One region of the Dongia sp. agr-C8 genome, then DNA from elsewhere that is predicted to be linked to it. Evidence: predicted binding sites of a transcription regulator. Region 1 holds the regulator's gene; the other holds the start of a gene.
What was found. Region 1 encodes PhoB, which activates phosphate uptake and scavenging genes when phosphate is short. Its sites were predicted from a motif close to TNTCATAAAACTGTCA; they were not measured.
Positions count from the first base shown of each region.

Region 1 (15,470 bases):
GACTTCGCCGATCACCCTCGATCTACCCCAAGCCTCCACGCGCGTTCCAGCGCCGGCCGCGCGGAAGATCCCATGGCGGCGGCGAGGGACGGAGGGTCAGTATGAGCAAAAGAAGGTTAACCAGTTATGTGTATCGGGGGACGACGTAACCTGCTCAAACCAAAGAACTATCCGCTGAAGGCCCGCAATCGGGGAAATTTATCCGCCGGAAGGCCAGGGGCTCGGCGAAGCCCTTGAGGGCCGCCTGGTCGGCCTCCGCTGGGACGCCCTCGGCGGCGAGCCCGGCGAGGATCGGCGCCACCGCCGGGTCCTCGGCGATCTCCCGGCTCAAGACGATGTCGCCGCCCTTGCTCTGGCCCTGGAGCCGCGCCGCCAGGTTCACGGTCGAGCCGAAATAGTCCAGCCGGTCGTTGAGGGTCACGACGATGCAAGGGCCCTGGTGGAGGCCGAGCTTGATCGCCACCGCATCACCATCTCCAACGGGGTGTTCGCGGTTGAAGGCAGCGACCTGGCGCTGGATGGCAATGGCGGCCTGGAGTCCGTCTTCCGGCCGGGCGAAGGCGGCCATCACCGCATCGCCGATCGTCTTCACGATGGCGCCCTGGTGGTCGCGGATGGTCTGCGCCAGGAAGGCGAAGTGGTCGCGCACCAGATGATACGCGGTGGCATCGCCGATCTTCTGATAGAGCGCGGTCGAGCCCCTGAGATCGGAGAAGAGCAGGGTCACCCGGCCGATGCTGACCTCGTCGCCGGGGCGCAGCACGTCCTCGGAGAAGAGGTCGCGGAAGGCCTGCAAGGCCGTGACCCGGTCGGCGGTCAGCGCATCCGCCACCCAGGCGCGGCTCTCAACGATCGCCGTGAGCAGGCGCCGGCTGCGATTCTCCAGCCGGATCATCCCGCGTGGCGCCGGCACGCCGGCCGCGACCGCATCGTCTTCCAGGATCACCGTCGGGAAGCCTTCGATGCCCGCGTCGACATCGCATTCCGGGCCGACCTCCAGGGTGCGCAAGCGATACGGGCCGAAGGAGAGCTGCGCCTTTATCTCCCGTGTCTCGCCCGGATCGAGCGCGATCTGCAGCTTGATATGCGGGGTCGAGACCGGGCCCCAGAGACAGTATTCGCCGCTCTCCAGCACCCGGATAGCCTCGGCCGGCCGGAAGCTCGCCTCGACGTTCTTCGAGAAATCGCGGCCATAGTCGATGTTGCAGGATCCGCAATGCGCGCCGTCCGGCAGGCGGTCGAGCCCGCCCGACCAGGCCTTGGCGACCCGGCAGCGCGGGCAGAGCAGGTTCCAGCGCAGCTCCAGCAGGCCCGCGCGCACCGCCTGCAGGCAGAGCTCGATCACTTCCAGCGCCGGCCGGTCCCAGTCGCGCGCGAGCTTCAGCGGCCGGAGGCTCCAGAGATCCGCCTCCTGGGCCCGCAGTACATGGTCGGCGAGTTTTCGCGCGAGGCCATGGCCGTTCGGCGAGGCGTCGATCTCCTTCACGATCCGCGCAACGCGCGCCTCGACCTCGGGCTTCGGCGCGGGCGGTTCGTAGCTGAACGCGGCCGGAGTCTCGCCCTTGGCAAAGGCATTTGCCTCGCGGGCGATCCGGCCGAAGGTCTTCTCGGCGGAGGGGAAGAAACCGGTCGCGAGAATGATGCGGCCGATCAGATTGGCCGGCGCCGCGGAGAGCTTGTAATGCCCGACCGCGCCCTCACCCTGGGGCGCCAGCGAGAGCTCGGCGCAAAGCGATTTCAGCGGGCCGGATTCGAAATTGCGGCAATGCTCGAACCATTGCTCGTTGATCCAGTTGACCGGCTTCTCGCGCCATCTGAGGTCGAACGGCCCCAGCTTCACGCGGCCGAAGTACTTCACGCTGCCGTCGGGCTGCGGAATCTCCGTGATGGCGTGTTTCGGCACCTTGGCCGCTTCGTTGACCCGGGCGGTATCGGCCAGCAAGGGCCAGATATCCGCCGGCGGCCGATCGAAATGCCAGGTCCAGGTGACCGATCTCTCGCCCACGCTTCGTCTCCCCCGGAATCCGCAGGCCGTCCCCACGGGGCATCCTAAAATACGCAGCCGGCGCGCGGCCAGATCACTCCCGCAGCGCTACCAGGCGAGCAGGGGGAGGCCGTAATCGGGGAAGGTCTCGAAGCCGCGGTTCAGGTCGCGGAGCTGCTTCGGGTCGATCTTGGCGGCATAGAGCAATTCCCGGCGGTGGATGCCGCCGGCGACCAGCAGGCCCTTGGCGCCGGCATCCTTGGCGCCGCGAATGTCGGTCCGGTAGGAATCGCCGATGCCGAGCGCACGGCCGCGGACGGTGCCGAGCGCCTTGAAGATGGCTTCGTAGATCTTCACATGCGGCTTGCCGTGATAGACCACGCGGCCGCCGAGATTCTCATAGCGCTGGGCGATCGCGCCGGCGCAGATCTCCTCGACGCCGCCGCGATGCACCATGAGATCCGGATTGGCGCAGAGCATCGGCAGGCTCTGCTTCAGACCCAGCCGCAACACCGGGTCGAAATCCTTGGCCTGTGCCTTGTCGTCCTCGACGCCGGTCACCAACAGGAAGCTCGCCGCGCCGACCTCATCGACCCGCTCCAGGTCCAGCCCGTCGATCAGCCCGGCATCGCGCTCCGGCATGATGGCGTAGACGCGCCGGCCCAGCCGTTGCCCCAAGCCGTCGGGCCGCGTCTTCAGGTATTTCCAGGTCTCTTCGCCGGAAGTGTAGACGCCGGTATAGAGCGCGCGGTCGACGCCCATCTCGGTCAGCTTGGCCTCGACCTCACTGGCCCGGCGCGGCGCGTTGGACAGGATCTCGACAGCCTTGCCGGCATCGCGGAGGCGCGCCAGGCAGTCGAGCGCCGCCGGATAGGGCTTCACGCCGTCATGCACGCAGCCCCAGAGGTCCATGAGCACGAGGTCGAAGCTGTCGGCGATCTCTCGAAGGCCGGTGAGGATGCGGGTGACGGGCTCTTGCTGATTGAGAATGAAGGGATCGGGCATGAACTACTGTGAAGCGGCAGTGGCGAGGTCCGGTTTGGCGATCCGGGGTTCGCCAAAGAGATAGCCCTGTCCGAAGTCGATGGAAAGCTCCAAAAGCTCGAGCAGCATGGGCTCGGACTCGATGCGATCGACGATCAGGTCGATCGCATAGGAGTCGAGCATGCGCTTGAAGGCCTTGGGATCGTCGCCGATCGCGCCGCTGGCCGCTGCCTGCGCCAGGCGCGTCGCCTCGACCTTGATGAAGCGGAAGTGTCGGCTGGAAAGACCGGGCACGTCGATGTCGAGATGGGTGACCTTGTCGAGGCTGAAGCGGTAGCCGAGTTGGGCCAGCCGGTCGAGATCGCGGTGCAGCGTATTGTCGGCGCTGTCCCAGGCCTTCTGCGAAAACTCGAAGACGATCGCCGGCGCGAGTTCGGCGTTCTGTGCCATCAGGTTGATGAACTCGCGGAAGAAGTCGCGGTCGGACAAGGTGCGCTGCGAGATGTTGAGGAAAAAGCCGACGCTTGCGTTCGCCTTGCGCAGCTTCCGGAGCAGCTGGATGCAGCGGAACAGCAGCATGTTGTCGATCGCGGTCACCAGGCCGTGGCGTTCGGCGATCTCGATATACTGCTCGGGCACCAGGATCTTGCCGTCGGCGGCCTTGATTCGCGAATAGCATTCGAAGAAGCGGCGCTTCCTTTGCGGCAGGCTGACGATCGGCTGCAGCGCCAGCTCGACCCGGTTCTCGCGCAGGCCGTCGCGCAGGAGATCGAGAATCTGCCGCTCGCCCAGGCCCTGCATCACCGGCGGCATCGCCGTGCTGCCGGACGCATCGTCCTTGGCCGCCGTCGGCGTGGCCTTCGCAGGCTCCTGCCGTTTCGGCAGGTTCGGGTTGTCGACCACCCGCAGGCTCGGCGGAGCGGCCGGCATTGCCAGTGCCGCCGCTGCCGCGGACGCCGCGGCGCCGCGCTGTTGATAGAGCTGCTCGATCAGGCTTTGCAGCACTTTGACCTCGGCGACGACTTCCCCGACATCGCGCTGCGGCTCCGCGCCGAGCGTGCTCAAAGCGCTCTGGATATTCAGCACCTGCTCTTCGACGCGGCGCTGATCGGCGATCATCAGGCCCATCGTCTCGTTCATCTGGCCCATGATGTCGGCGCACTGGCGCAGCGTCGCGCGCTGGCGCAGCGCCAGGACCACCAGCGCGCCGATCACGAACACGAAGCCGCCGATGACATAGCCCATCTGCGGCGAGACAGTGGCCGGGAATTGCTGCGGCAGGAACAAGGCTGCGGCGACGGCCGCGGCAATGCTCAAGATCAGCAGAAGAAAGTGGCGCCCCGAGGACATGGCGTCTGGCTTATCCCATGATGGTTAACAGCACCTTAAACCATCAATGATGATCGGCGCCAACCGCATCCGCGATGTTGGCAAAGCCGTCGCGCGCCAGCAGCTCCGCGAGCCCCTGCTTGATCCGCTGCACCAGGCCCGGGCCTTCGAACACCAGGGCGGTGTAGAGCTGTACCAGGCTGGCGCCGGCGCGGATCTTGGCATAGGCGTCCGCGGCGTTGCTGGTTCCGCCGACGCCGATGATCGGCAGCTCGCCGCCGGTGCGGCGATAGATATCGCGCAGGATCTCGGTCGCTGGTTCGAACAACGGCCGGCCGCTGAGCCCACCCGCTTCCTGCGCAAAGCGCGGATCGAGGCCGGCGGGCCGAGCAATCGTCGTGTTGCTGACGATGAGCCCATCGAGGCCGGAAGCGAGCGCCACTTCGGCGATGTCCTGGCGGTCGGCATCGGTCAGATCGGGCGCGATCTTCAGGAGCAGCGGCGGCCGACGCGCGAGCGTGGCGCGCGCTTCCAGCACCGCTGCGATCAGTGCAGCGAGCGCGTCGCGACTCTGCAGGGCGCGCAGGCCCGGCGTGTTCGGCGAGGAGACGTTGATCACCAGATAGTCGGCAAGCGGACCCAGCAGCTTCGTGCCTGTGGCATAATCCGCGGCGGCGTCGGTCTGGTCCTTGTTCTTGCCGAGATTGATGCCGACGATGCCCTGCGCCGTGTTGCGGGACTTCAGCCGCTCCGCCATCGCGGCGATGCCACGGTTGTTGAACCCCATCCGGTTGATCACCGCACGGTCGGCGGTGAGGCGGAAGAGCCGCGGTCGTGGATTGCCCGGCTGCGGTTTCGGCGTGACGCTGCCCAGCTCGACGAAACCGAAACCGAGCTTGAGCGTTTGACGATAGACCTCGCCGTCCTTGTCGAAGCCGGCGGCCAGACCGACCGGGTTGGGGAAGCCCATGCCGAACAGGGTCTGGGCCAGGCTGGGAGGGTCAGGTCGCCGATTGCTGCCGAGGAGGCCGGTTTTCAGCGCGGCGAGCGCCAGCCGGTGCGCCCGCTCCGGATCGATCCGGTCGAGGAGCGGGAAAGCCCGTTGATATAGCATCGCCACCGCCGCTGCTGAGGCCTGTTGAAGAGGCCCCGATGAAGAGGACTTGTGCAAAAGCTATCAGCTGCATGCGATTCGCAAAAAGCGAGGCGTGACAGGATTGTAGACTTGAACCGAAGGCTTGGCGTTCGGCATAACCATTCACAGACCAGATTTTTCGCAATTTGCGAATGGGTGGCTCCAACTGGATACCAAAATCTGCCAAAACAGCACCAAATTGTGCTGGCACCGTCATCTTTTTCCCAGTAGCGCCATTTATTCCTGAAGACCGAATCTTTAAACTGCCCTCGCGAGTCAATCGGATCCGCTGCCGCGGCCTGGGCGCTGTATCAGACCCGATTATCGATTATCACCGGCCCATGAAATCAATGGTGGCCGGTGACACCCGCCCTGCTTCGCGCAGGTGCTTTGGAGCAGGGCGACTGGGGACTGGCAGATGACGATGGCCAAGTTGGCGAGCGAGCCGAATGACGAGGAGGGGCGCGTGAACAATCCAATCATCCACACGCAGATGCTGCAGCATGGCGATGTGTGGCGCGGCATCGACCGGCTTGCCGCCAAGCACGGGCTCTCGGCCTCGGGCCTGGCGCGGCGCGCGGGCCTCGATCCGACCGCTTTCAACCCGTCGAAGCGCATCACCCGGGAAGGGCGGCCGCGTTGGCCGAGCACGGAATCGGTCGCGAAGATTCTGGCGGTAACCGGCGAGAGCTTTTCGAGCTTCGTGCAGCTGACCGGTGCCGCGGGCAGCGGCGCCAGCGGCTATGACGATGCGCTCGGCGCCGGCCGCATGGCGGCGCGCCCGACGGCGCGCGCCCTGCCGATCATCGCCCTGGAGCGCCTCGGCGAAGGCGAATGCTTCAGCACCGACGGCCAGCCGAAAGGCGAAAGCTGGGGCCGCATGAGCTTCGGCACGGTCAACGACCGCGGCGCCTTCGCGATCGAGATCAGCGGCCGCGAGCTCGACCCGATCTATCGCGATGGCGACGTCGTCGTGGTGTCGCCCAGCGCCGAGATCCGTCGCGGCGATCGCGTCGTGGTGCAGAGCGGCGACGGCTCGGTCCGCATCCGCCGCGTCGGCCGCCAGGACGCCGACGGCGTGCTGCTCGAGCCGGTGGCCTCCTCCGGCGCCGGCGAATACGTGCCTGCGGCGCAGACCCGCTGGATCGCCCGCATTCTCTGGGCCAGCCAGTAATTCGGCAGCGACGAACGGTTTCACGACGGTGCGGCGGCCCTGGTTGGCCGCCGTTTCGTTTGCGATCAAGCGCTGGCTTGACCGCGCGGCTCCGGCCCCGCTACCGTTGATCCTCTCGACCACGCCGCAGCAAGGCGGCTGAACGCAGTCAGACTTCCAAGCGACACCCGAGGTTTGACAATCCGACGGACAGTGAGCCGGCGGAGTGGAGAAGGGGTGCGGCGGAAGTACCGGGAGGATCTATCGTGAGCGCCATCGTGCCCGATGCGCTGCATTTCATAGACGGCAGCTGGGTGAAGGGCGATCCCTACATCCTCAGGGCCTTCGACCACGCGACCTGGCTGATGGGCGGCGTGTTCGACGGCGCGCGCGCCTTCGAAGGCGTGACCCCGGATCTTGATCTGCATTGCGCCCGCGCGGTGCGCTCGGCGCGCAACTTGGGACTCGCCTCGCCGCTCTCGGCTGGCGAGATTCAGGAGATCGTGCTGGACGGCGTGGCGAAGTTCCCGCGCGGCACCGCGCTCTATATCCGTCCCTTCCTGTGGTCGACCGCCGGCTGGATGCAGCCCGATCCGGCCAGCACGCGGATCGCGATCTCGCTGACCGCGACGCCGATGCCGGAGCCGAAGCCGTTTCGCGTGACACTCTCCAAGTTCCGCCGCCCCTCGCCGGAGAGCGCGCCGACCGATGCGAAGGCGGTCTGCCTCTATGCCCAGGCCGGGCGCGCCGCGGGCGAAGCCGTCTCCAGGGGCTTCGACGACGCGGTCATGCTCGACCCCTTGGGCAATGTCGCGGAATACAGCGCCGCCAATCTCTGGATCGCCAAGGACGGCGCCGCCATCACCCCGGCGCCGAACGGCACTTTCCTCAACGGCATCACCCGGCAGCGGCTGATCAAGCTCTTCACCGCCGCCGGCGTGCCGGTCTACGAGCGCAGCTTCCGCTTCGAGGAAGTCCTGGAGGCCGACGAGGTCTTCTCCTCCGGCAACTACGGCAAGGTTCTGCCGGTGACCGGCGTCGAAGACCGCGAGAAGCCGATCGGCGCCATCTACTCCCTGGCGCGCCGCCTCTACTGGGACTTCGCGCACTCCAAGAACTGATTGGCCAAGAACCGATTGGCCAAGAACCGAGATTGCCGAATCACCCGCGATGATTCAGCATCCGCGTGAAGGAGCTGAACCTATGAGCGAGTCGACGGCAACTCCACGCAAGAGCTGGGGTCAGGCGCTCGCCGTCTATCTGGAGCCGCGCCAGTTCATCATTCTGGTGATGGGCTTCGCCAGTGGGCTGCCGCTCCTGCTCACGCTCTCGACCTTGTCCTACTGGCTCTCCAAAGTCGGCATCGACAAGACCACGATCGGTCTCTTCGCTCTGGCCGGCACGCCCTACACCTTCAAGTTCCTCTGGTCGCCGGCAATCGATCAGATGCCGCTGCCGGTGCTGACGCGGCTCCTCGGCCAACGCAAGGGCTGGCTGTTCCTGCTGCAGCTGTTCCTCGCCGCGGCAATCTTCGCGCTCGGCTTCACCGATCCGGCGATCGATCCGCAGATGACGGCCATCGTTGTGCTGGCCGTTGCCTTCTTCTCGGCCAGCCAGGACATCGTCGTCGACGCCTATCGCATCGAGATCCTGAAGCCGGAAGAGCAGGGCGCCGGCGCGGGCTCGACCCAGGTCGGCTATCGCATCGGCCTGCTGCTCGCCGGTGCCGGTGCGGTTGCGCTCTCGGATTTCGTCAGCTGGCAGGTGGTGTTCGCGTTTCTTGCCGGCGCCATTCTGATTTGTGCCGTCTTCACCCTGTTCGTACCGGAGCCCGATCGTCACGCCGCCACGGCGCCGACCGTTCAGCGCATGATACCCGGGGGAACCTATGGCGCATGGATCGACAGGTCGGTGGTCCAGCCCTTCATGGACTTCGTCCGCCGGCCGGGATGGGTGATCATCCTGATCTTCATCCTGTTCTACAAATTCGGCGATGCCTTCGGCGGCACGATGGCGACGCCGTTCTACAACGAGATCGGCTTCACCGGCGTCGAGATCGCCGCCATCACCAAGGTCTGGGGCGTGCTCGCGACCGCGCTCGGCACCATCGTCGGCGGCGCTGTCGTGGCGCGGATCGGCGTCTTCAAGACCCTGATGATCGGCGGTGTGCTCCAGGCCGTCACCAATCTGCTGTTCAGCATGCTGGCGATGCAAGGGCACGACCTGCTCTGGCTCGGCATTGCGATCAGCGCCGACAACCTCGCCGGCGGCCTCGCCGCGGCGGCCTTCGTCGCCTATCTCTCCGATCTCTGCAACCGCGCCTTCACAGCGACGCAATACGCGTTGCTCACCTCGTTCATGGCCTATGGCCGTACCCTGATGTCGAGCGGCAGCGGCTGGCTCGCCGACCACATGCCCTGGGTGGAGTTCTGGGCGGCGACGGCGCTGATGGCGATCCCGGGCCTGGTCTTCCTCGTCTGGATCACGCGTCTCTATCCCAACGAGAAGAAGCTGGTGCCGGACCAGGCGCCGGCCGCATGACCGACCTTCCGCGGATCGAGATCGAATACTGCACCCAATGCCGCTGGCTGTTGCGCGCGGCCTGGATGGCGCAGGAGCTGCTCACCACCTTCGAGACCGAGATCGGCGGCGTGACCTTGGTGCCCGGCACTGGCGGCATCTTCGAGGTGCGGAGCGGCGGCAAGCTGCTCTGGTCGCGCAAGGCCGAAGGGCGCTTCCCCGACATCAAGCTGCTGAAGCAGATCGTGCGCGACGTGGTCGCGCCGGAGAAGCCGCTCGGCCATTCCGATAAGAAGCCGGAAGCGACTTAGCCCTCGACGTCGAGCGAATAGCCGGCGGCGCGCACGGTGCGGATCACGTCGGCCGCACCCTCGATGTTGATCGCCTTGCGCAAGCGGCGGATATGCACGTCCACGGTCCGCGGCTCGACATAGATGTCGCGGCCCCAGACATGGTCCAAGAGCTGCTCGCGCGAGAAGACGCGGCCCTGGTTCTCCATCAGGAAGCGGAGCAGGCGGAACTCGGTCGGGCCGAGATGCACGTCCTTCTCCATCCGCTTCACCCGATGGGTCGCAAGATCCATCGAGAGATCCTTGTAGGCCAGCGTCTCGGTCGAGAGCTGCGGCCGGGCGCGGCGCAAGACCGCTTTCACCCGCGCCATCAGCTCGCTCGGGCTGAACGGCTTGGTCACGTAGTCGTCGGCGCCGACCTCGAGGCCGCGCAGCTTGTCGGCCTCCTCGCTCTTGGCGGTGAGCATGATCACGGCGATCGACTTCAGGTCGGGCAGCCGGCGCATCTGCCGGCAGACCTCGATGCCTGAAAGGAACGGCAGCATCCAGTCGAGCAGCACCAGGTCGGGCTTGGTCTCGCGGATCAGGGTCAGGCCTTCTTCGCCGTTCTTGGCTTCGAGGACCCGGTAGCCTTCGCTCTCGAGGTTGTAGCGCAGCAGCGCCAGCAGCGCCGGCTCGTCTTCCACCACCAGCACCGTCGGCCGGTTGGCGGGGTCGCGATCGGTCTCCCGCCCCGCATGGGCGGGACGGGTTCGGTCAGCCATCGATTGCAACATTCGTGGTATCGCCCTTCGGTCTGGTTTCGTCGATCGTGCGGCCGAGCGCCAGGAAGTGGACGGTCTCGGCGATGTTGGTGGCGTGGTCCCCGATGCGTTCGATGTTCTTGGCGATGAAGAGCAGATGGGTGGAAGGCCCGATGTTCCGCGGGTCTTCCATCATGTAGGTGAGCAACTCGCGGAACAGCGAGGTGTAGAGATCGTCGATCTCCTCGTCGCGCCGCCACGCCGCCATTGCCAGCGCCGCGTCCTTCTCGACATAGGCGTCGAGCACGTCCTTGACGATCTGTTGCGCGAGGCGCCCCATCCGTGGAATCGACGAGACCGGACGCAACGGGCCGAGCTGGTTGAGCTGCAGCGCGCGCTTGGCGATGTTCTTCGCATAATCGCCGATGCGCTCGATGTCGGAGGAAATCTTGATCGCGGCCACGACCTCGCGGAGATCGGTCGCCATCGGCTGGCGCAGGGCCAGGATGCGCACCGCGAGGTTGCCCGCCTCGTGCTCCATCGTATCGATGCGGCGGTCGCTCTCGATCACCTTGGTGGCGGCCTCGGAATCCCGCCGCGCCAGCGCGTCGATCGCCTGGGCGAGCTGCTCCTCGGCCAGGCCGCCCATCTGGGCGATCTCCTGGACCAGGCGTCGCAGCTCGACGTCGAAGCTCTTCACCGTGTGGTCATGGGCCATGTTCGGGTTCTCGTGCGCGGCGTCCAAAGCTTTGTTCGGCATAGATACTACCGTTTTGTGACAGTTTTATGAATGCCCAAGGCAGCCGCCATGGACTCGGACGCACCTGTCCGCGCCCGGCAATTTAAGTCCCTCCAATGACGCCAATGTTGCCCTTGTATGACGCTTCCGTGACGAAGCCCCGGGTGGATTTCCACGCGGGCTTCCGGGCGGTGGCTGAACCTAGGCGGGCAGGAACAGCGTGAAAACGCTGCCTTTTCCGGGCTCGGACTCGATGTCCAGGCTGCCCCGGTGCCGGTTGACGATATGCTTCACGATGGCAAGCCCAAGGCCGGTCCCGCCGAGCTCCCGGGAGCGGGCGGCATCGACCCGGTAGAAGCGCTCGGTCAGGCGCGGGATATGCTCCTTGCCGATCCCTTCGCCCTGGTCGGCGACGCTCAGCGAGATCATCGCCTTGGGCGAGCGGATGCCCTGCAGCTTCTCCCGGCAGGCGACCGGATCCTCGATCCGCTCGAAGCGCACCAGGACCTCGCCGCCTTCCGGGCTGTATTTGATCGCGTTATCGACCAGGTTCTGGATTGCCTGGGTCAGCTCGTCGGAATCGCCCGGGATGGTCGGCAGCTCGGCGAGGCCGGGGAAGGCGATCCGGATCTGCCGCTGCTCCGCCTTGAGGGAGAGGCTGTCCCGCACTGTCTTCAGGATATTGCCGAGATCGGCCCGGCCCGAAGGCGGCTGATGCTCGTTCATCTCGATGCGTGAGAGGGACAGCAGCTCGGAGACCAGGCGGTTCATCCGCTCGGCCTCGCCGCGCATGATGCCGAGGAAGCGCTGGCGCGCCAGCGGATCGTCCCGCGCCGGCCCCATCAGCGTCTCGATGAAGCCGAGCAGCGCCGCGATCGGGGTCTTCAATTCATGGCTGACATTGGCGACGAAATCGCGCCGCAAGGTGAGCGCCCGTTCGGCCGCCGTGATGTCCTCCAGCAGCACCATCACCGAAGCCCCGGCCATCGGCGGCCGGATCGCCTGCAGGCGCGCCACCAGCCGGCGCTGGCCGCTGCGGCCCTGGCTTTCCGGCAGATCGACCGGCTCGACCGACCGGCCGGCCTCGCAGGCTTCGACCGCGTCCACCAGCGGCGGATGGCGCAGGAAGGCCAAGAGGTTGCGCCCGGTGATGGTACCGCCGAACAGCCTGCCGGCGGCGGCATTGGCGGCCACCACCTGGCGGTTATGGTCGAGGGCGAAGAGGGGTGCCGGGATCGATTCCAGCATGCGGCCGAGCGATTCGACGGCCGCCCCGTTCACCAGAGCATCCGCTCCGCCGGCCGGCGCCGGGTCCTCGGCCTTGCGGCCGCCCTGGGCACCGATCGAGGACAGAATAAGCTTCGGCAAACGCATGAGAGCCCACATAATGTCCGCTGTATGCTAGGCAGCACGCTCGGGCGATTCGAGCGGCAACCAAAGTAGCGGAATTCCATTGGTCGAGGGGAGGATGTCATGAAAACTTCGCAGAATCACAAGTTTCGGCTGCTGCTTGCGGCGAGCGTCGTCAGCCTGATGGCCTTGACGACGACGCCCGCCGTCCTGGCCGAGGACGCCGCCGGCACCACCACCCAGACCTACAAGCCCTGGGCCGGCGCCGCGGGCCAGCAGATGAAGAGCATGATCGCGGAGCTGAAGACCAAGATCGCCGCGGCGGAGCAGTCGCAGGCGGCATCGCCGGACTTCCTCGAGGACCTTAAAGCGACAGTCGCGAAATACGAGGCGATGCAGAACTCCGGTGGTGCCGCGGCACCGGCCACCAAGATCTTCGCCGACGATTTCAGCGACGGCGACTACACCAGCAACCCGACCTGGAAAGTCAGCGCCGGCACCTGGGCGATCGACCAGGGCGGCACCAACAAGGGGCTGGTCAGCAAGGTGCGGCCGCAGAAGGTCAATCTCAACAACGTGCTCGGCGCGCTGCTCTCGAACCAGCAAGGCACCGCGCAGAACCAGTTCGCCTCGATCTATACGCCGGTCAAGATCCCGAATGCCTTCAGCCTCAAGGTGACCTTGACCTCGAAGGACAAGCAGGGCGGGCTCAACCTCGGCGCTTATCAGGGGGCCTCGGGCTCGACGCTCTATCGCATGGTCTATCAGCCGGGTGCGGCGCCGGGCATCGCGATTCAGAAAGTGACCTCGGCCGGGGCGACCACGCTGGGCAGCCTGAACAGCATCGTCAATCTCGAGGACGGCAAGCCGCATACTCTGCTCTTCACCCGCGACGCGGCGGGCAAGATGGCGGTGAAGCTCGACGACAAGGAGGTCGCGACCGCGACCGACACCTCGATCAAGGGCGACATGGCCGGGCTGCTGTTCATCAATTCCGGCGGCGCCTATTACCTCCGCGACATCACCGTGATGTCGAACTGAGCATCGAGGCCGGGCGGTGCGGAGCCGCCCGGCTCGCAATCTTCGTCCAGCCGAAACGTTCGCGCAGCCGCGCCGGAACCAGTGCGTCCGCCGCAGCCAGCGCTTCCGGCGACATCCGTGCCATCCAGTCGGGAGTTTTGGCCTCGCCGTAGCGACAGGGCTCCAGGATGCTGAAGATGTTGTTCTTGCCGTATCGGGTCGAGGGCATGGTGACCCAGCTGGGATCGTACTCGATGCCGTTGAAGTCCAGGATCCGCCGCACGAGTTGACCGGCATCGACGCAGAGCTCGGCGTAGTCGGTAACCAGGATCTCGACGTCACGGCTGCTTTCCGCAAGGCGCAGCCAGTCTTCGATCCAGCGTACGAAGCCCGGCAGCTTTTGCGCCACCTGCCAGCCCAGGCGCTGATCGAAGCTCCATTCGCCGTAATCTTCCGGTACCGGCAGCTCGCAGGAAAGCTCGACCGAGCGGAGCCCGCGGCTCGTCAGCACCCGGTCCATGTGCCGGGTCCAGGACACGATCGCCGCGCGCGGATCGCGGACATGCAGCACCGCCCGGCGCACGCCGTGCCGCGCCAGCACTTTCAGGGTGAAGTCGCGCGGCTGCAGGTGCTCGCGGCAGACCACATTCCCACGTTCGAAGCGGCAAAGATCGGCATGCCGAAAGGTGGCCCCGGACATGCCGGCCGCGGCGATGTGGTGAATCGGTACGCGCAAGGTGCGGCGCAGGGCGCGCTGAAGGTAGATGCTGCCCGATTTCGGCAAGGCAATCATCAACACCGGCGGCAGCGGCTCACCGCGTCCGGGAAAGGCGATCTGCGCCGCGTGGTGCAACAGGCGGTCGGAGATGCGTTCGCTGAAATCGAAGATACGCTTGCGCTGAATCATAATGGGGGAAGCTGCCTTTGCCAGTAGAGTTCGCACTCGACGATGCGAACTCCTACGCAGCGAACTCGCGCTTCCTTCGCGCTTTCGCGTTCCGGAGCTTAGAATCTATGGCTTTAGTCGCGCCGCGCCCCGCTGCGTGGATTACGCCGCTTCTTCAACGAACACCCTCGAAGAATATTCCGGCGCGCATCGGCTGACGGCAAATCGCCGCGCTCCAAGCGAGATTGTTGGGAAAAATGTCGAAGAGCCGCCGCATCGTATCGCGACGGCGCTTCGTCGTCCCTCAGTCCGCCGCCTGCTGCGCGATCCTCCCCTTCAGCTCTCGGTATTCCTCGCAGTCGCCGCAGGCCTGCTGCAGCACCGCCAACCGCTCCTCCGCCTTCGCCGGCTGCTTCAGCTCGAGATAGAGCTCGCCCAGATACTCGTTGGCGCCGAGATGGTCGGGCTTCTGCGCCAGCGCGCGGCCGTAATAGTCGAGCGCCTGGTCCGCATGGCCGGTCTTGCGCAGCGAGAAGCCGATCAGGTTGAGGATGTCGGGATCGTTGGGCGTCTCCTGGTCGAGCGCCATCAGCCGGGTCAGCGCGGATTGGTAGTCGCCGGCATCGACCTCGGCCTTCACCGCCATGTATTCCGGATTGGCGGCATTGTCCGGCGTCGGGGTGTCGTCCTCGGCAAAGGCCAAGGAAACGACCGGAGGAGCGGCCCCGAGCAGCAGCATGGCGGCGATCAGGGTGAGGCGCAAAGTCTCTCGCATGATGAAGTCCTTTCTTGGAATCAGGCGGTGGGATGGTCGTCGAAGCGGATCGGGCTGCCGCTCTCGGCCTGGCGCCAGCCGATGCCGTGGTCCTTGGCCGCGGGATCCCAGGGCAGAGGCGCCTTCTTCGGCTGGGCGCCCGGTGCCGGCAGCGGGTACATCGCCGAGCGGGCCGAGACATGCAGGACGTTGCCATCCGGCCGGGTGATCTCTTGATGCACATGGCCGTAGAAGACGGTGACGTTGCGGAACGGCCGCAGCAGCTGGACGGCCTCGGCGCCATCCGGCGTGAACCAGTCCCAGTCGCGCTTCAGGTCGAACAGCGGGCGATGCGCCAGCACGACCAGCGGCGTCTCGGCGTCATGGGCCTTGAGATCTGCCGCCAGCCATTCGAGCTGAGCCTTCCCGAGCGCGCCCTTGGGATCGGAAGCGTTGTCGAGGGCGATGAAGTGGAAGCCCTTGTGGTCGAAACTCTGGTTGAGCGCGCCGAAGACTTCCTGAAAGGCGACGCCATGGTCGGCGCCGGCATCATGCTCGCCGGCGAGATAGACATGGCTCTTCG
Region 1 covers NZ_BAAGHZ010000003.1:348,338-363,807, reverse strand. The annotation lists gene ACYQ4T_RS15920 (hypothetical protein) at 1-15, opposite strand, end outside; gene ACYQ4T_RS15915 (adenylate/guanylate cyclase domain-containing protein) at 155-2,005, opposite strand; gene ACYQ4T_RS15910 (TIGR01459 family HAD-type hydrolase) at 2,093-2,989, opposite strand; gene ACYQ4T_RS15905 (EAL domain-containing protein) at 2,993-4,318, opposite strand; gene ACYQ4T_RS15900 (quinone-dependent dihydroorotate dehydrogenase) at 4,362-5,417, opposite strand; gene ACYQ4T_RS15895 (S24 family peptidase) at 5,851-6,606, shown strand; gene ACYQ4T_RS15890 (branched-chain amino acid aminotransferase) at 6,852-7,706, shown strand; gene ACYQ4T_RS15885 (AmpG family muropeptide MFS transporter) at 7,789-9,126, shown strand; gene ACYQ4T_RS15880 (Rdx family protein) at 9,123-9,416, shown strand; gene phoB (phosphate regulon transcriptional regulator PhoB) at 9,413-10,159, opposite strand; gene phoU (phosphate signaling complex protein PhoU) at 10,152-10,856, opposite strand; gene ACYQ4T_RS15865 (ATP-binding protein) at 11,079-12,251, opposite strand; gene ACYQ4T_RS15860 (hypothetical protein) at 12,351-13,268, shown strand; gene ACYQ4T_RS15855 (sulfotransferase domain-containing protein) at 13,249-14,154, opposite strand; gene ACYQ4T_RS15850 (tetratricopeptide repeat protein) at 14,438-14,908, opposite strand; gene ACYQ4T_RS15845 (metallophosphoesterase family protein) at 14,929-15,470, opposite strand, start outside.

Region 2 (15,470 bases), on a different contig from region 1:
CTGCTGGCGATCGAGAATACCCACAAGGCGCTGCGCCGCGCCTATGAAATCGCCTTCGAAGTGGCGGCCGAGCTCTATCCCGAAGACTGGCAGAAGCTCTCGCCGCGTCTGCTCACCATCGCCTCGTGGGTCGGCTACGACCTCGACGGCCGCTCCGACATCCGCTGGTCCGACACGCTGCTGAAGCGCCTTAAGGTCCAGGTGCTGCAGCTCGAGCGCTATCGCGCCACGGTAGAGGAGCTGCGCGCGATCTATCGCCAGAACCGCGGTAATGTCGATCTCATCCATCTCATGGACCTGATCGAGAGCCGCCTCGCCATGGCGATCAACGAGGCGCGCGACGAGATGGAGGTGTTCCGCGGCGGCGCCCAGGACCAGGAGAGCTGGGTCGAGGAGGTCAAGCGCATCGCCAAGCGCATGCACAGCGGCCGCGATCTGCGCCTGATCGAGTCCGTCCAGCTGCTGGAGCTGGTCGAGCGTGCGATGGCGATGACCGAGGCGCCAGCGGCCTTGAGCAAGCTGCTGATCCTGCGCGCCGAGCTCGCCAATCACGGCCTCGGCCTCGCGCATACCCACGTGCGCCTCAACTCCGTGCAGATCCACAACGCGATCCGCAATCTCATCGGCATGGAGGCGGCGCCCGACGATCCGGCGCACAAGCGCTCCTACATGGCGAGCGTCACCAGGCTCGCCCATGACGTGAAGCCGGTGAAGATCAACTTCGCATCGATCCTGGCGGAGCGAACCTCGGCCAAGCGGCTGTTCATGCTGGTCGCGCAGATGCTGAAATACATCGACGCGACCACGCCGGTTCGCTTCCTGATCGCCGAATGCGAGACCTCGCTGACGCTGATGGCGGCGCTCTATTTCGCCAAGCTGTTCGGCGTCGATCACAAGGTCGATATCTCGCCCTTGTTCGAGACCACCAAGGCCTTCGAGCGCGGCATCCGCGTGATCGACGAATGCCTGCAGAACCCGACCTTCGCCGCCTATGTGAGGAAGCGCGGCCGGCTCTGCATCCAGACCGGCTTCTCCGACGCCGGCCGCCACCTCGGCCAGACGGTTGCCGCGATCTCGGTCGAATGGCTGCGCCTGAAGCTGGGCGAGCTGCTGAAAGACCGCGGCTTCACCGATATCGAGCTGGTGGTGTTCGACACTCATGGCGAATCGATTGGCCGCGGTGGCCATCCGGAGGATTTCCGTGCCCGCCTCGAATACGTGGCCTCACCCGTCAGCCGCCACCAGTTCGCGGTCAACGGCGTGCGCTGCAAGGAGGAGGCGAGCTTCCAGGGCGGCGACGGCTACATGTATTTCGTCACGCCGGACATGGCGCTGGCTTCGGTTACGCGCATCCTCGAATACATGCTGGAGCTGCCCTCCAGCACCACCGAGGACGACGTCGCCTACAAAGCCGAAGAGGATTACATCAAGGAGACCTTCATCACGGTCCGCCGCTTCAACGAGCGAGTGATGGACGATCCGGCCTATGCGACCCTGCTCGACACCTTCGGCGGCAATCTGCTCTTCGTCAGCGGCTCGCGGCCGATCCGGCGCCAGCAGGACGGCGTCGAGCAGCGTCTGAATCTCACGCATCCGTCGCAGATGCGCGCGATCCCGCATAACGGCATCCTGCAGCAGATGGCGCTGCTGGCGAACACCGTCGGTGGGGTGGGCGAGGCGATCGTGCGCGATCCCGAGCGGTTCCAGCGCGTCTATAAGGCAAGCCCGCGCCTGCGTCGCTTGCTGGGCATGGTCGAATGGGCCCTCGAGTTCACCGATCTCGAGGCCTTGAAGTCCTACATCGATCTCTACGATCCCGGCCAGTGGCTCTCCCGCGCCGCGCAGATGAAGGACCCCGACGAGGCCCAGGGCCTGCGCGCGGTCGCCGAGCATTTGGAGCATGAGAACGTCTACAACCGCCTCGCCAAGATCTACCGCGTGTTCCAGCGCGACATGATGGACCTGCGCGACGGGCTGGCCCTGGTCGGTCTGCCGAAGCCGAAGATCGACGCCGAGGTGCGGGCGAACCTGCGCGTCCTGCATGGCATCCGTATCGCGCTGATCATGCGGATCTTCAGCCTCGCGATCCACGTCCCGGACTTCTCGCAGCAGCACAACATCACCCGCGAGCAGCTCTTGACCAAGATCTTCCATCTCGAGATCGACGACGCGATGCGCAAGCTCGCAACCATCTTCCCAAAGGTGGAGGAAACCAAGTTCGAAGGCGATTTCGGCGAGGTCGCGACTTATGTCGGTGACTGGACCCAGACCTACGAACGGGAGCACGCCCGGATCTTCCAGCCGATCGCCGGTCTCTACACCCTGGTTCTGCGGGTGAGCTCCGGCGTCACGCATACGATCGGCGCGATGGGGTAGGGGGCGGCGCCCCTCCCTATCTTTTTTACCGGATCGCCATCCGGGCGCCGATTTGCGATAACCCCTGGCAAAGAGAGTGAGTCAGGGGAATCGCATGCAGATCGCCTATCAGCCGAAACCGTCGGCCGCCGCCGTCATTGCCGTCCTCGTGCCCGAGGGCGGCAAGCTCGGCGCGCGGGCCCAGGTGCTCGACACCCAGCTCGGCGGCGCCATCGGCCGTGCCGTCAACGCGCCGGCCTTCAAGGCCAAGCGCGAGCAGATCATCGAGCTGGTCGCCCCCACGAAAGACGGCCCGCGCCGGGTGCTGATCGCCGGCGCCGGCGTGCCGAAGGAGTTGAACGCCCGCAACGCCCGTAGCCTCGGCGGCGCCATCGCCGCGTGCCTGATGGCGGCGCATGAGCCGGAGGCCGATCTGCTGGTGGACCTGCCGAAGGGCACGCCGCTCGGCGAGGGCGAACTCGCCGCCAACCTCGCGCTGGGGATTCGCCTGCGCAACTACCGCTTCGGCAAGTATCTCACCAAAGAGAAGCCGGGCAAGCCCAAGCTGCTGACCGGTGCCACGCTGGTCACCGCGAAGGCCGCCGAGGCGCGGAAGCTCGACCACCGCCTGGCCGCCGTGGCCGACGGCGTGCATTGGGCCCGCGACCTCACTAACGAGCCGCCCAATGCCCTTTATCCGGAAGAATTCGGCGCGCGCATGAAGAGCCTCGGCAAGCTCGGCGTGAAGGTCGAGGTGCTCGACGTCGCCGCCATGAAGAAGCTCGGCATGGGCGCGATCCTCGCGGTCGGCGGCGGCTCGCAACGCCCGCCGCGGCTGCTGGTCCTCCAGTATAACGGCGCGAAGCAGACGAAAGACGGCCCGATCGCCTTCGTCGGCAAGGGCGTCTGCTTCGACGCCGGCGGCCTCTGCCTGAAGAAGCCCTCGGGCATGGTCACCATGAAGGGCGACATGGCCGGCGGCGCCGCGGTGGTGGGTGCGATCCACGCGCTGGCGGCACGCAAGGCCAAGGTCAACGCGGTCGGTGTCGTAGGGCTGGTCGAGAATCTGCCATCCGCCACCGCCTACAAGCCGGGCGACATCGTCACCACCATGTCCGGCCGAACCATCGAGGTGATTGACACAGATGCCGAGGGCCGCCTGGTGCTGGTCGACGCGCTCTATTACACGGCGACCCGCTTCAAGCCGCGCTGCATCGTCGATCTCGCCACCTTGACCTATGCCGTGTCCGCTGCGGTCGGCGGCGCCTATGCTGGCATCTTCTGCAACGACGAGCGCCTGAACAAGCAGCTCACCAGCGCCGGCGAAGCCACCGGCGAGCGCCTCTGGCGTCTGCCGATCGACGGTTATTACGACCAGAACCTGGAATCCGGCATCGCCGATTTTCGGCATCACTCGCCGGACGACGAATCCGCGGATGCGGCGCATGCCGCGGCCCTCCTGAAGAACTTCGTGGCAGACCGCCCCTGGGCCCATCTCGACATCGCCAGCAAGGAGTTCACCGGCAAGGATCGCCCACTGGTCCCGGCCGGCGCGACGGGCTACGCGGTCGCCCTGCTGGAAGAGTTCGCAGCGGGACTGGAGTAGGACGGAGCACCGCTGCCGCAGATTGCCGGGTCGAGCCCCGGCATGACGGTGCCTGTTTGATTGTCATGCGCGGGCGTGACTCGCGCATCTCTCGCCGTTTTGTCGTGGGATAAGTCCCATCCTCGCGGAAACGTGTCGCTTTCGCGCTCGCCCGACTCGGGCTCCATAATGTTACAGTTTTATGACAAAGTGACCGTCGGGAGTGAGCCGCCGGCTCCCATCCGGCGTTGGAATCAACCATGGAATTCCTCCTCCATCTCTTCGGCGCAGTCGCCCTGCTGCTCTGGTCCTTGCGCATGGTGCGGACCGGGGTAATGCGCGCCTATGGCAGCCAGCTCCGGCATTGGGTCGGCCTGGCGATGACCAACCGCTTCCGGGCGGTCGGCGCCGGCGTCGTCACCAGCCTGCTGCTGCAATCTTCCAGCGCCACCGGGCTGCTGACCTCGTCTTTCGTCACCCGCGGCATGGTGGGCGCGGCCTCGGCCTTGGCGATCATGCTCGGTGCCGATCTCGGCACCAGCCTGGTGACGCAGGCCTATTCGCTGCCGATCTACATCCTCTCGCCGGCGCTGATCCTCATCGGCTACATCATGTTCAACAAGCTGGAGAGCACGCGCCTCCGGGATCTCGGCCGTGCCGGCATCGGCCTCGGCCTGGCGCTGCTGGCGCTGCATCTCATCACCGAGGCGGCCGAGCCGATCCGCGAGGCGCCGCTGCTGCCGCAGATCCTGAACCTGATGTCCAACTCTCCTGTATTCGGCGTGATCGCCGGCGGTATCCTGACCGTGCTCTGTGCCTCCTCGATCGCGGTGGTGCTGCTGATCGCCTCGCTGGTGAAGGCTGGGCTGCTGCCGGTGCCGCTGGCGCTGGCCTTCGTGCTCGGTGCCAATCTCTGCGCCGACGTGATGGCGATGCTGGCCTCGATGGGCGATCCGCCCGAGGCGCGCCGGGTCCAGCTGGGCAATATGATCTTCCGCGGAATCGGCGTGGTCGCGATCCTGCCCTTCCTGCCGCTGGTCGTGCCGCTGCTGCCCATGCTGCCGGATTTCGGCGGCGGCGCGATGCGCCAAGTCCTCGACTTCCATGTCGGCTTCAACCTGGCGCTGCTCCTGGTCTTCATCGGCCTGATCGGCCCGGTCTCGCGCCTGACCCGCAGGCTGATGCCCGACGCGACCAAGGCCGACGACCCGGCGCGGCCGCGCTATCTCGCCGCCAGCGCCGTGGATTCGCCATCGATCGCGCTGGCCAATGCCTCGCGCGAGGCCTTGCGCATGGGCGATGCGGTCGGCGAGATTCTGCGCCTGTCGCTGCAGGCCTTCCGCTCCGACGACCGCAAGGTGATCAAGCAGGCCAGCGACCTCGATTCCCAGGTCGACAAGCTCAACGAAGCGATCAAGCTCTACCTCACCAAGGTCAGCCGCGAGAGCATGGATGCCGCGGATCAGCGCCGCATCATCGACCTCATCACCTTCACCACCAACCTCGAGCATATCGGCGACATCGTCGACAAGAACCTGATGGAGCTCGCCGCCAAGAAGGTGAAGTACAAGCTGAAATTCTCGCCCGAAGGAGCCGAGGAGATCGAGGGCATCCACGATCGCCTCAACGGCAATCTGCAGCTTGCCATGAACGTCTTCATGACCGGCGATCTCGACCTCGCCCGCAAGCTCTTCGCCGAGAAGCAGGCGTTCCGCGAGCTCGAGCGCCAGGCGTCCGAAAGCCATCTCGAGCGCCTGCGCGAGGGCCGCATCGAGAGCATCCAGACCAGCGGCCTGCACCTCGACATTCTGCGCGACCTGAAGCGGATCAATTCCCACCTCGCCCTGGTCGCCCAGCCGATCCTGGAGGCGGCCGGCGAGCTCAGTCCCTCGCGCCTCAAGGAAGCCTGATCTCCGAATCGTCACGGCGCTTGCGGTTCTTGATGCACGTCAAAGAGGGAAGGGGCAGTTTGTGCCACCATTCTCCTGATCGCTCGGTGCCTCAAAGACAGGCGCGGGCACCTGTGCGAAGGAGTACGGGCCATGGCCCTTCTCATGATCACCAGCTGGCTGGCGCTGCAGCTTCCGACCGGCATCCTCCTCGGGCGTTACCTGGAGCGACAGCCGCTTCTGGTGCCCGTCCGGGTCCGGCGCCGAGCGGCAACCTGACGCCGCGATCCGGGCCTATCCTTCTGTGATTTCCCGCTTAATTTGACTTCGGTATAATCTCCCAGCTATGGAAAGCCGCGCCGGGGCAGGGGACGCCCGCGGGCGATGGGGAACAGACTGGGAAGGCGTTTTCAATGACTTCGACCATGCGGACCGCGCTGCAATGGCTTTGCGGCGGATGCTCTGTGGCAGCCTTGTTCTTCGCCCCCGCCGCCCAGGCGGCCGATCCCCAAAAGGTCGTGGTGTATACGGCACTCCAGGCCGAGCAACTGCCGGTCTACGAGAAGGCCTTCGAGGCAAAGTACCCGAAGTTCGATATCGAATGGGTCCGCGGCACCCCGGCCGAGATCACCGCGAAGCTGCTGGCCGAGAAGGGCGATCCCCAGGCCGATGTCGTCTGGGGCCTCGGCGCCAGCTATCTGATGCAGGCCGACAAGAACGGCCAGCTCGAGCACTACCGCCCGCAGGGCTTCGACCAGATCAAGGACAGCTTCAAGGACCGCCGCACCGGTTGGCCGGTCTGGGTCGGCATGGACGCCTGGGCCAACGCCATCTGCTTCAACACCCAGCTTGCCGCCGAGCGCAAGATCCCGAAGCCGGACGCCTGGAAGGACCTGGTCGAGCCGGTCTACAAGGGCCAGATCGTCATGCCCAACCCGAGTTCCTCGGATACCGGCTTCGCCTCGGTCGCGGGCTGGATCCAGACCTTCGGCGAAACCGGCGGCTGGGACTATATGGACCTCCTGCACGAGAACGTCTCGAGCTATCTCCATTCCGGCGCCAAGTCCTGCGCTGCGGTCGCGACCGGTGACGCCGCGGTCGGCATCTCCTTCGGCTATGCCGGGGTCAAGCTCGCGAACAACGGCTCGCCGATCGAAGTCGTTTTCCCGAAGGAGGGTCTCGGCTGGGAAATGGAGGCGACCGCGGTGGTGAAGGGCGCGAAGCATCTCCAAGGCGCGCAAGCCGTCGCCGATTTCTCCGCCAGCGCCGAAGCCAACACGCTCTACAACAGCTACTACCAGATCCTGGCCCGCAAGGACGTCGCGGCGACTTTGCCGGACAACTATCCCGCCGGCGAAGAGGAAGCGCTGATCGACCCCAACAACTTCGAGGCGGTCGCTGCGCGACGCCAGCAGATCCTCGACGAGTGGGAAAAGCGCTACGGCGGCAAGAACGCGCCGAAGAGCTGAGGCGCGGACGAGTCTTCCCCAGCTGAATACAGCTGCCTCCAACACGTCACCGCGCTGTTATCAAACCGTCACGGTTTCGGAAGAGGTTCCCTTCGCGCGATCCGGAGAGATCGCTGAGGAGAGGGAATCATGCAGATGTTCGGAACTAAATCACGTCTCGCCGGCCTGACGCTGGCGGCGCTGGTCGGCTTTGCCGCTACGGCAGCGGCGAAGGACAAGCTCACCGTCTATACCGCGCTCGAGGAAGAGCAGCTGCCGGTCTACAAGCAGGCCTTCGAGGCCGCGAACCCCAACTACGAGATCGAGTGGGTGCGCGATTCGACCGGCGTCATCACCGCGCGCCTGCTGGCCGAGAAGGCCAACCCGCAGGCCGACGCGATCTGGGGCCTGGCGGCGACCAGCCTGATGGTGCTCGATAAGGAAGGCATGCTTGAGAGCTACAAGCCCGCGGGCTATGCGGACATCAAGGATGACTTCAAGGACAAGCGCGACAACCCGACCTGGGTTGGCATGGACGCCTGGGCCTCGGCGATCTGCTTCAACACGGTCGAGGCCGAGAAGCTCGGCCTGCCGAAGCCGGAGACCTGGAAGGACCTGCTGAAGCCGGTCTATGCGGGCCATATCGTGATGCCGAACCCGAACTCGTCCGGCACCGGCTTCCTCGATGTCGCGGCCTGGCTGCAGATCTTCGGCGAGAAGGAAGGCTGGGCCTACATGGACGGTCTGCACCAGAACATCAACACCTACCTGCACTCTGGCTCGAAGCCCTGCAAGGCTGCTGGCGCCGGTGAATATCCGATCGGCATCTCCTTCTCCTACCCGGGCGTCGTGCTGAAGAACAAGGGCGCGCCGCTCGAGATCATCCTGCCGAAAGATGGGATCGGCTGGGAGATGGAGGCGACCGCGATCATGAAGGGCAGCAAGCACCTCGACGGCGCCAAGGCACTGGCCGACTTCGCCGCCACCGCCGACGCGAACAAGATGTACAACGACTACTATCAGGTCCTGGCCAGCAAGACCGTGCAGGCCAAGTTGCCGGAGAACTACCCGGCCGACGAAGAGAAGCTGATGATCTCGCCGAACGACTTCACGGCCATGGCCGCGAAGCGCGCCGCGATCCTCGAAGAGTGGCAGAAGCGCTACGGCTCCAAGGACGCCCCGAAGAGCTGAGCTGCCGCAGCGGAGAGACCCGTCGACCCCTCACCCTGTCCCTCTCCCGCAAGGGGAGAGGGAACGCTGTGGCGATAGCCTTGACTAGGCTCTCGCGCCTTGCAGCGAAGAAGAACCCCCTCTCCCCTTGCGGGAGAGGGCAGGGGTGAGGGGTCGATCACTCTCACCGCGCAACACTCACGGTCGCGAGCTGTATCATGCCCTACCTCCAGATCTCACATGTCAGCAAATCCTTCGGCAGCTTCCAGGCGCTGAAGGATGTCTCGCTCGACATCGAGGACGGCCGGTTCGTCTGCTTCCTCGGCCCCTCCGGCTGCGGCAAAACCACCTTGCTCCGCGCCATCGCCGGCCTCGACATCCAGACCTCCGGCCGCATCTTGCAAGCCGGCCGGGACATCTCCGCGCTGCCGTCTGCGCAGCGCGATTTCGGCATCGTCTTCCAGTCTTATGCACTGTTCCCGAACCTCTCCGTCGCCGACAACATCGGCTACGGCCTCAAGAACTCCGGCAAGCCGCGCAAGGAAATCGCCACCCGCGTCCAGCAGCTCGCGGAGCTGGTCGGCCTCAACGGCCATGAGCGCAAATACCCGAGCCAGCTTTCCGGCGGCCAGCAGCAGCGCGTGGCGCTCGCCCGCGCCATCGCCATGTCGCCCGGCTTGCTGCTGCTCGACGAACCGTTGTCGGCGCTCGATGCCCGCGTGCGCCTGCACCTGCGCACCGAGTTGAAATCGCTGCAGCGCAAGATCGGCGTCACCACGATCATGGTGACCCACGACCAGGCGGAAGCGCTGGCGATCGCCGATCAGCTGGTGGTCATGAACCACGGTGTGATCGAGCAGGTCGGCACGCCGCAAGAGGTCTACCGGAACCCGAAAACCGCCTTCGTCGCGGACTTCGTCGGTCATATGAACTTCCTCCGTGCCGAGGTGGCGGGCGAGGGGACGGTGCGCGTCGGGCCATTGATGCTCTCTGCCGAAACCGGCGGTCTCGGCGTGGGTGATAGCGTGACGCTCTGCTTCCGCCCCGAGGACATCCAAGTCCGTGGCATCGCCGCCGGCCACAAGAACGCAATCGAGGTCCGGATCGAGGAGATGGAGTTCCTCGGCACCTTCTACCGCGCCGACCTTGCCGTGAACGGCCACCCTGCTTCGCAAAGACTGGGCTCGCCGCGTCTGATGGCGGACTTCTCGATGAATGCCGCCCGGGACCTGGGGTTGGAGCGCGGCAAGGTCATCCCCATCGCGATGCCCGCGGACCGGTTGCGGCTGTTCGGTGAGAAGCGCGGCTGATGGCCGACACCTTCGCCTTCGACCTTGTTTCCGCGCGGCCGCAAGCACCGGCGAAGATCCGCCCGATCGTCGGCCGCGAAGAATGGGGCATGCGGGCCGGGCTCGGCCTGCTGGCGCTTTACCTCGCGGTCACCATCGCCATCCCGCTCTTCATGCTGCTGCGCAAGAGCGTGGAAGACGCGGACGGCAACTTCGTCGGCCTCGCCAATTTCGCGAAGTATTTCGCCGACCCGGCGCTGTCGCTCTCCTTCGAGAACAGCTTCTTCATCTCGATCCTCGGCACCGCCATCACCCTGGCGCTGGCCTTTTGGTATGCCTACGCGATCACCCGAACCTGCATGCCGGCCCGCGGCTTCTTCAAGGCCCTGGCGCTGATCCCGCTGCTGGCACCTTCGCTGCTGCCGGGCCTGGCTCTGGTCTATCTCTTCGGCAACCAGGGCATCTTCAGGGGCGCGATGATGGGCGGGTCGATCTACGGCCCGGTCGGCATCATCATCGGCGAGGTGTTCTTCGCCTTTCCCCATGCGGTTCTGATCATCACCACGGCCCTCGGGATGGCGGACCAGCGCCTCTACGAGGCGGCAGCTGCCATGCGCGCCGGTCCGATGCGCACCTTCTTCACCGTGACCTTGCCCGGCTGCCGCTATGGCGTGATGAGCGCCGGCTTCGTCATCTTCACCTTGATCTTCACCGATTTCGGCGTGCCCAAGGTGATCGGCGGCTCCTATGACGTGCTGGCGACCGACATCTACCAACAGGTGATCGGCCAGTTCAATTTCCAGATGGGCGCCGTCATCGGCCTGTTGCTGCTGGCGCCGGCAGTGATCTCCTTCGCCGCCGACCGCATCACCACCCGCCGCCAGCAATCCATGGTCTCCTCCCGCGCCGTGCCGCTGGAGCCGAAGCCGCGCCCGGCGGTGGACCGCGCCTGCCTCATCTTCTCGCTGCTGGTAGCGCTCTTCCTGCTCGGCGTGATGGGCATGGCGGCATTCGGCAGCGTGGTGAAATTCTGGCCCTACAATCTCACGCTGACGCTGGAGCATTACGACTTCGGCAAGCTCGGCACCGATGGCTGGAACCCCTTCTGGAACAGCCTGAAGCTCTCGGCCTTCACCGCCGTTTTCGGCACCGCGATCGTCTTTACCGGCGCCTACCTCGTGGAGAAGATCCGCGGCTTCGGCGTCGCGCGCTCGGCGGTGCACCTTCTCGCCATGCTGCCGCTGGCGACGCCGGGCCTGGTGCTCGGGCTCTCCTATATCTTCTTCTTCAACAGCCCCGCCAACCCGCTGAACTTCATCTACGCGACGCTGGCGATCCTGATAATCAGCACGATCACGCATTTCTACACGGTCTGCCATTTGACCGCGGTGACCGCGTTGAAGCAGCTCGACGCGGAATTTGAAGCGGTCTCGGCCTCGCTGAAAGTGCCGGTCTGGCGCACCTTCCTGCGTGTCACCGTGCCGGTTTGCCTGCCGGCGATCCTCGACATCGCGATCTATTACTTCGTCAACGCGATGACCACGGTCTCGGCGGTGATCTTTATCTACACCGGCGCCACCAAGCTGATGGCGATCAACGCCCTCAACACCGACGACGCCGGCAACAGCGCCGCCGCCTGCGCCATGGGCATGACCATCGTCCTCACTTGCGCGCTGGTGCGCGGGCTGCATGCACTCGCTGGTCGAACTTTCCTCGCACGGCACCAGGAGTGGCGGCATCGGGCCGGTTGAGGCAAGGGGGAGTCGCCTTGCGATAGGAATTGGCTCAAGATGCACCCTCGACCTGGGGGTGTTCTTGCAAACCTGGACCGATCCGGAACTGGCCAAGTCTACACAGGTCAGGACGCTCTATGACTGGTGGATCGCCAATGCCGGCCCGTCAGGCATCCCGGATCGCGAGTCCTTCGACCTGATCGAGCATCGCCTGCTGATGCCCAACGTCTTGATCTCCGATGTCGAGCCGGAACCGTTCCGCATCCGCTATCGACTGGTTGGTACGCGGGTCGTCCACAATATCGGAGTCGATTTTACCGGCCGTTATCTGGATGAATTTCTCGGCTCGAATTTCACCATTCCCTGGGCGCAGTTTTACCGCCAGGCCTACACCACGCGCCGGCCGCTGATGGGCGTCCTGACCGAGCCGACCCGGAGCGGCAACACCTTCACCTATGAGTTCGGGATCTTTCCGGTCGCGCGCGGCGGCACCGCCGTGGAGCAGTTCATTGCAATCGAGGATTACTTCGACTTCACCCTGAGCTCCGGCGCGCTGGCCGGACTCTGAGCTATGCGCGGCAACCCGCGATCATCGGCTTGAGCGCCGCCGCGGCGCCCTCGGCAGTAAACTGGCCCTTCCAGCCGAACGGCGACATCGAGATCGTGAAGGCCTTGCTGGCGGCGATATCCTCGGCCAGGCGCTGGAACGCCACTTGGGCGTTGAGATCCGACGCCTCGAAAGTGAGCTCCGCATCCTTGGCGACCGCGGTGATCTCGCTGCGCCCGCGATCGGTGGCGAAGGTCAGGGTGTAGCGGTGGTCGTCGGGCACCGAGACCCGGAATTGATGCGAGCGCAAGATGATCTGCGGTGCACCCGTGACCGGGCAGACGAAGATCACCGCGTTTTCCCGCGCGTCCTTGGTGCCGGCATAGCGCGCCCCCTTGTTCTCCAGTCCATCCCAAGGATCCGACTGCGCATAGGCGGCCGCGCTGAATAGCGAGAAGGCGAGGGCCAACATCCACTTCATCGCTTCCGCTCCTGTGCCACCGTTTCCTGCACGATATCCAGGAAGGCCTTCACCAACGGCGTTCCTTTCCGATCGGCGAGGCAGGCCACGTATTCCGTCGAAGCCATCACCGGCCCTTCGAACTCCAAGGCTTTCAGCCGCATGTCGTCGCCGAATTCCGCGCGCGCGACGATGCCGATCCCCAGGCCCGCGGCCACTGCCTCGCGGATCGCTTCGCGGCTGCCGATTTCCAGCACCTCGCCGGTCTTGATCCCGGTCCCCTTGATCGCCGCCTCGAAGCATTGCCGCGTGGTGGAGGAAGGCTCGCGCAGTACCAGGCGATGCCCGGCGAGCTCGGCGATCTTGATCCGTCGGCGTTTGGCCCAGGGATGGGCGCGATCGACGAAGCAGATCAGCTGGTCCTGCCGGAACGGGATGGCATGGATCCGCGGGTCGGGATTCACGTTGGCGGCGATGGCGACGTCAACGCTCTGGTCCAGCAGGTCCTCCTGCAGCTTGGTCGAGTTGCCGATCGACATCGACAGCCGGAGATTGGGATAGCGCCGGTTGAACACCGCCAGGAACGGGATCGAGTGATAGGGCGCGTCGGCGCCGATCCGGAGATGCCCGCGCTTCAGCCCCTTGGCCGAGGTCAGGACCTGCTCGGCCTCGATTTCCAGGCTGAACAGCCGCCAGGTGATCTCCAGCAGCTGCCGCCCGATGTCGGTCAGCTCGATCTTGCGCCGCCGCCGGTCGAACAGGTGCACCCCGTAGCGCTCCTCGAGCGCCCGGACCTGCCCCGACAGGGTTGGCTGGGTGACGTGCAAGTTATTGGCGGCCTTGGTGAAACTGCCCTCGGTGGCGACCGCGTGGAAGGCCCGGAGCTGGCTCTGGCTGAGGCTCATGACAGAATAGGTTGGCCCTATAGGTCACATAACTGTTAACGATTGGATTTATAGTACGAGCCGCGGCCATAATCCAGCCATCCCCATTGGAGAGAGACATGGCGCAAGCGCACGATCCCTGGCTTCTGACCCCCGGCCCGCTCACCACCTCGATGACGGTGAAGCAGGCGATGTTGCACGACTGGGGCTCGCGCGACGCCGGCTTCATCGCCATCAACACCCACATGCGCCGGCGCCTGGTCGAGCTGATCGGCGGCGGCAACGATTTCACCACCGTGCCGATGCAGGGCAGCGGCACCTTCGCGGTGGAGGCGATGCTGGGCAGCTTCGTCGGCCCGAAAGACAAGCTGCTGATCCTGATCAATGGCGCCTACGGCAAGCGCATGGCGAAGATCTGTGAATACGCCAAGCGCGCCGCCGTGCTGCTGGAATGGCCGGAGGACCAGCCGGTTGATCCCGCCAAGGTCCGCGAGACCCTCGCCGCCGACCAGGCGATCACCCATGTCGCCGTTGTTCATTGCGAGACCACCTCGGGCATCTTGAACCCGATCGTCGAAGTCTCCAAGGTCGTCGCCGAAGCCGGACGCAAGTTGCTGATCGACAGCATGAGCGCCTTCGGCGCATTGCCGATCGACGTTGCGTCCGTCACCTTCGACGCGGTCGCCGCTTCCTCGAACAAATGCATCGAAGGCGTGCCGGGCCTGGGCTTCGTGCTCTGCCGCATCGCCGCGCTGGAAAAGACCAAGGGTAATGCCCATTCGCTCACCCTCGACCTGTTCGAGCAGTGGCAGAACCTGGAGAAGACCAGCCAGTACCGCTTCACCCCGCCGATCCATTGCATCGTCGCCTTCGACCAGGCGCTGACTGAGCATGAGGAGGAAGGCGGCGTGCAGGGGCGCGGCGGCCGCTATCGCAACAACCATAGGATCCTGGTCGAGGGCATGCGGGCGCTCGGCTTCGAGACCCTGCTGCCCGATCGCCTGCAAGCGCCGATCATCGTCACCTTCCACATGCCGGCCGATCCAAAATTCGTGTTCGAGAACTTCTACGACGGCCTCAAGGACTGCGGCTTCGTGATCTACCCGGGCAAGCTCACCGTCGCGGACAGCTTCCGCATCGGCTGCATCGGCCGTATCGGCGAGCCTGAGATGAAGGCCTTCCTCGCCGCCGCCAAGGACGTGCTGAACGGAATGGGCGTCGCCTCAGGCCGCCCGCACAACAAGGCGGCGGAGTAAGCGCCCATGAATAACGTCAACAAAAGCATCACCGTCAACGGCAAGAGCTATGCCTGGCCGAAGCAGCCCTTGGTCGTCGTCTGCGTCGACGGCTGCGAGCCGGACTATCTCACCAAGGCCATTGCGGCGGGCGCGATGCCCTGGCTGGCGAAGGTGGTGAAGACCGGCGCCAACCTGATCGGCGATTGCGTGGTGCCGAGCTTCACCAACCCCAACAATCTCTCGATCGTGACCGGCGCGCCGCCCTCCGTGCATGGAATCTGCGGCAACTACCTCTATGACCGCGAGAGCGGGCAGGAGGTGATGATGAACGATCCGAAATTCCTGCGCGCGCCAACCATCCTGGCGGCCTTCGCCGATGCCGGTGCCAAAGTCGCCGTGGTCACCGCCAAGGACAAGCTGCGCCTGTTGCTCGCCAAGGGCATGAAGGGCATCTATTTTTCGGCCGAGAAGGCCGACCAGGCAAACGAGCAGGAGCATGGCATCGGCGACGTGCTGAACTTCGTCGGCAAGCCGCTGCCTTCGGTCTACAGCGCGGATCTCTCGGAATTCGTCTTCGCCGCCGGCGTGAAGCTTCTCAAAGCCAAACGCCCCGACATCATGTATCTCTCGACCACCGACTATATCCAGCACAAATACGCACCGGGCGACGACACCGCCAATGACTTCTACCGCATGATGGACAGCTATCTCGCGGAGATGGACGCCATGGGTGCGGAGATCGTGCTGACCGCCGACCACGGCATGAACGACAAGCACGGCGACGACCTGAAGCCGCAGGTCGTCTACCTCCAGGACGTGCTGGACGGCTGGCTCGGCGCCGCTAAGGCCCGGGTCATCCTGCCGATCACCGA
Region 2 covers NZ_BAAGHZ010000004.1:277,259-292,728, forward strand. The annotation lists gene ACYQ4T_RS21590 (phosphoenolpyruvate carboxylase) at 1-2,376, shown strand, start outside; gene ACYQ4T_RS21595 (leucyl aminopeptidase) at 2,471-3,961, shown strand; gene ACYQ4T_RS21600 (Na/Pi cotransporter family protein) at 4,201-5,850, shown strand; gene ACYQ4T_RS21605 (hypothetical protein) at 5,983-6,108, shown strand; gene ACYQ4T_RS21610 (putative 2-aminoethylphosphonate ABC transporter substrate-binding protein) at 6,243-7,298, shown strand; gene ACYQ4T_RS21615 (putative 2-aminoethylphosphonate ABC transporter substrate-binding protein) at 7,428-8,468, shown strand; gene ACYQ4T_RS21620 (putative 2-aminoethylphosphonate ABC transporter ATP-binding protein) at 8,666-9,757, shown strand; gene ACYQ4T_RS21625 (putative 2-aminoethylphosphonate ABC transporter permease subunit) at 9,757-11,487, shown strand; gene ACYQ4T_RS21630 (PAS domain-containing protein) at 11,552-12,037, shown strand; gene ACYQ4T_RS21635 (hypothetical protein) at 12,039-12,497, opposite strand; gene ACYQ4T_RS21640 (LysR substrate-binding domain-containing protein) at 12,494-13,381, opposite strand; gene ACYQ4T_RS21645 (2-aminoethylphosphonate--pyruvate transaminase) at 13,480-14,616, shown strand; gene phnA (phosphonoacetate hydrolase) at 14,623-15,470, shown strand, end outside.
Region 2: the regulator PhoB is predicted to act here: its motif matches at 4,133-4,148, upstream of ACYQ4T_RS21600 (Na/Pi cotransporter family protein).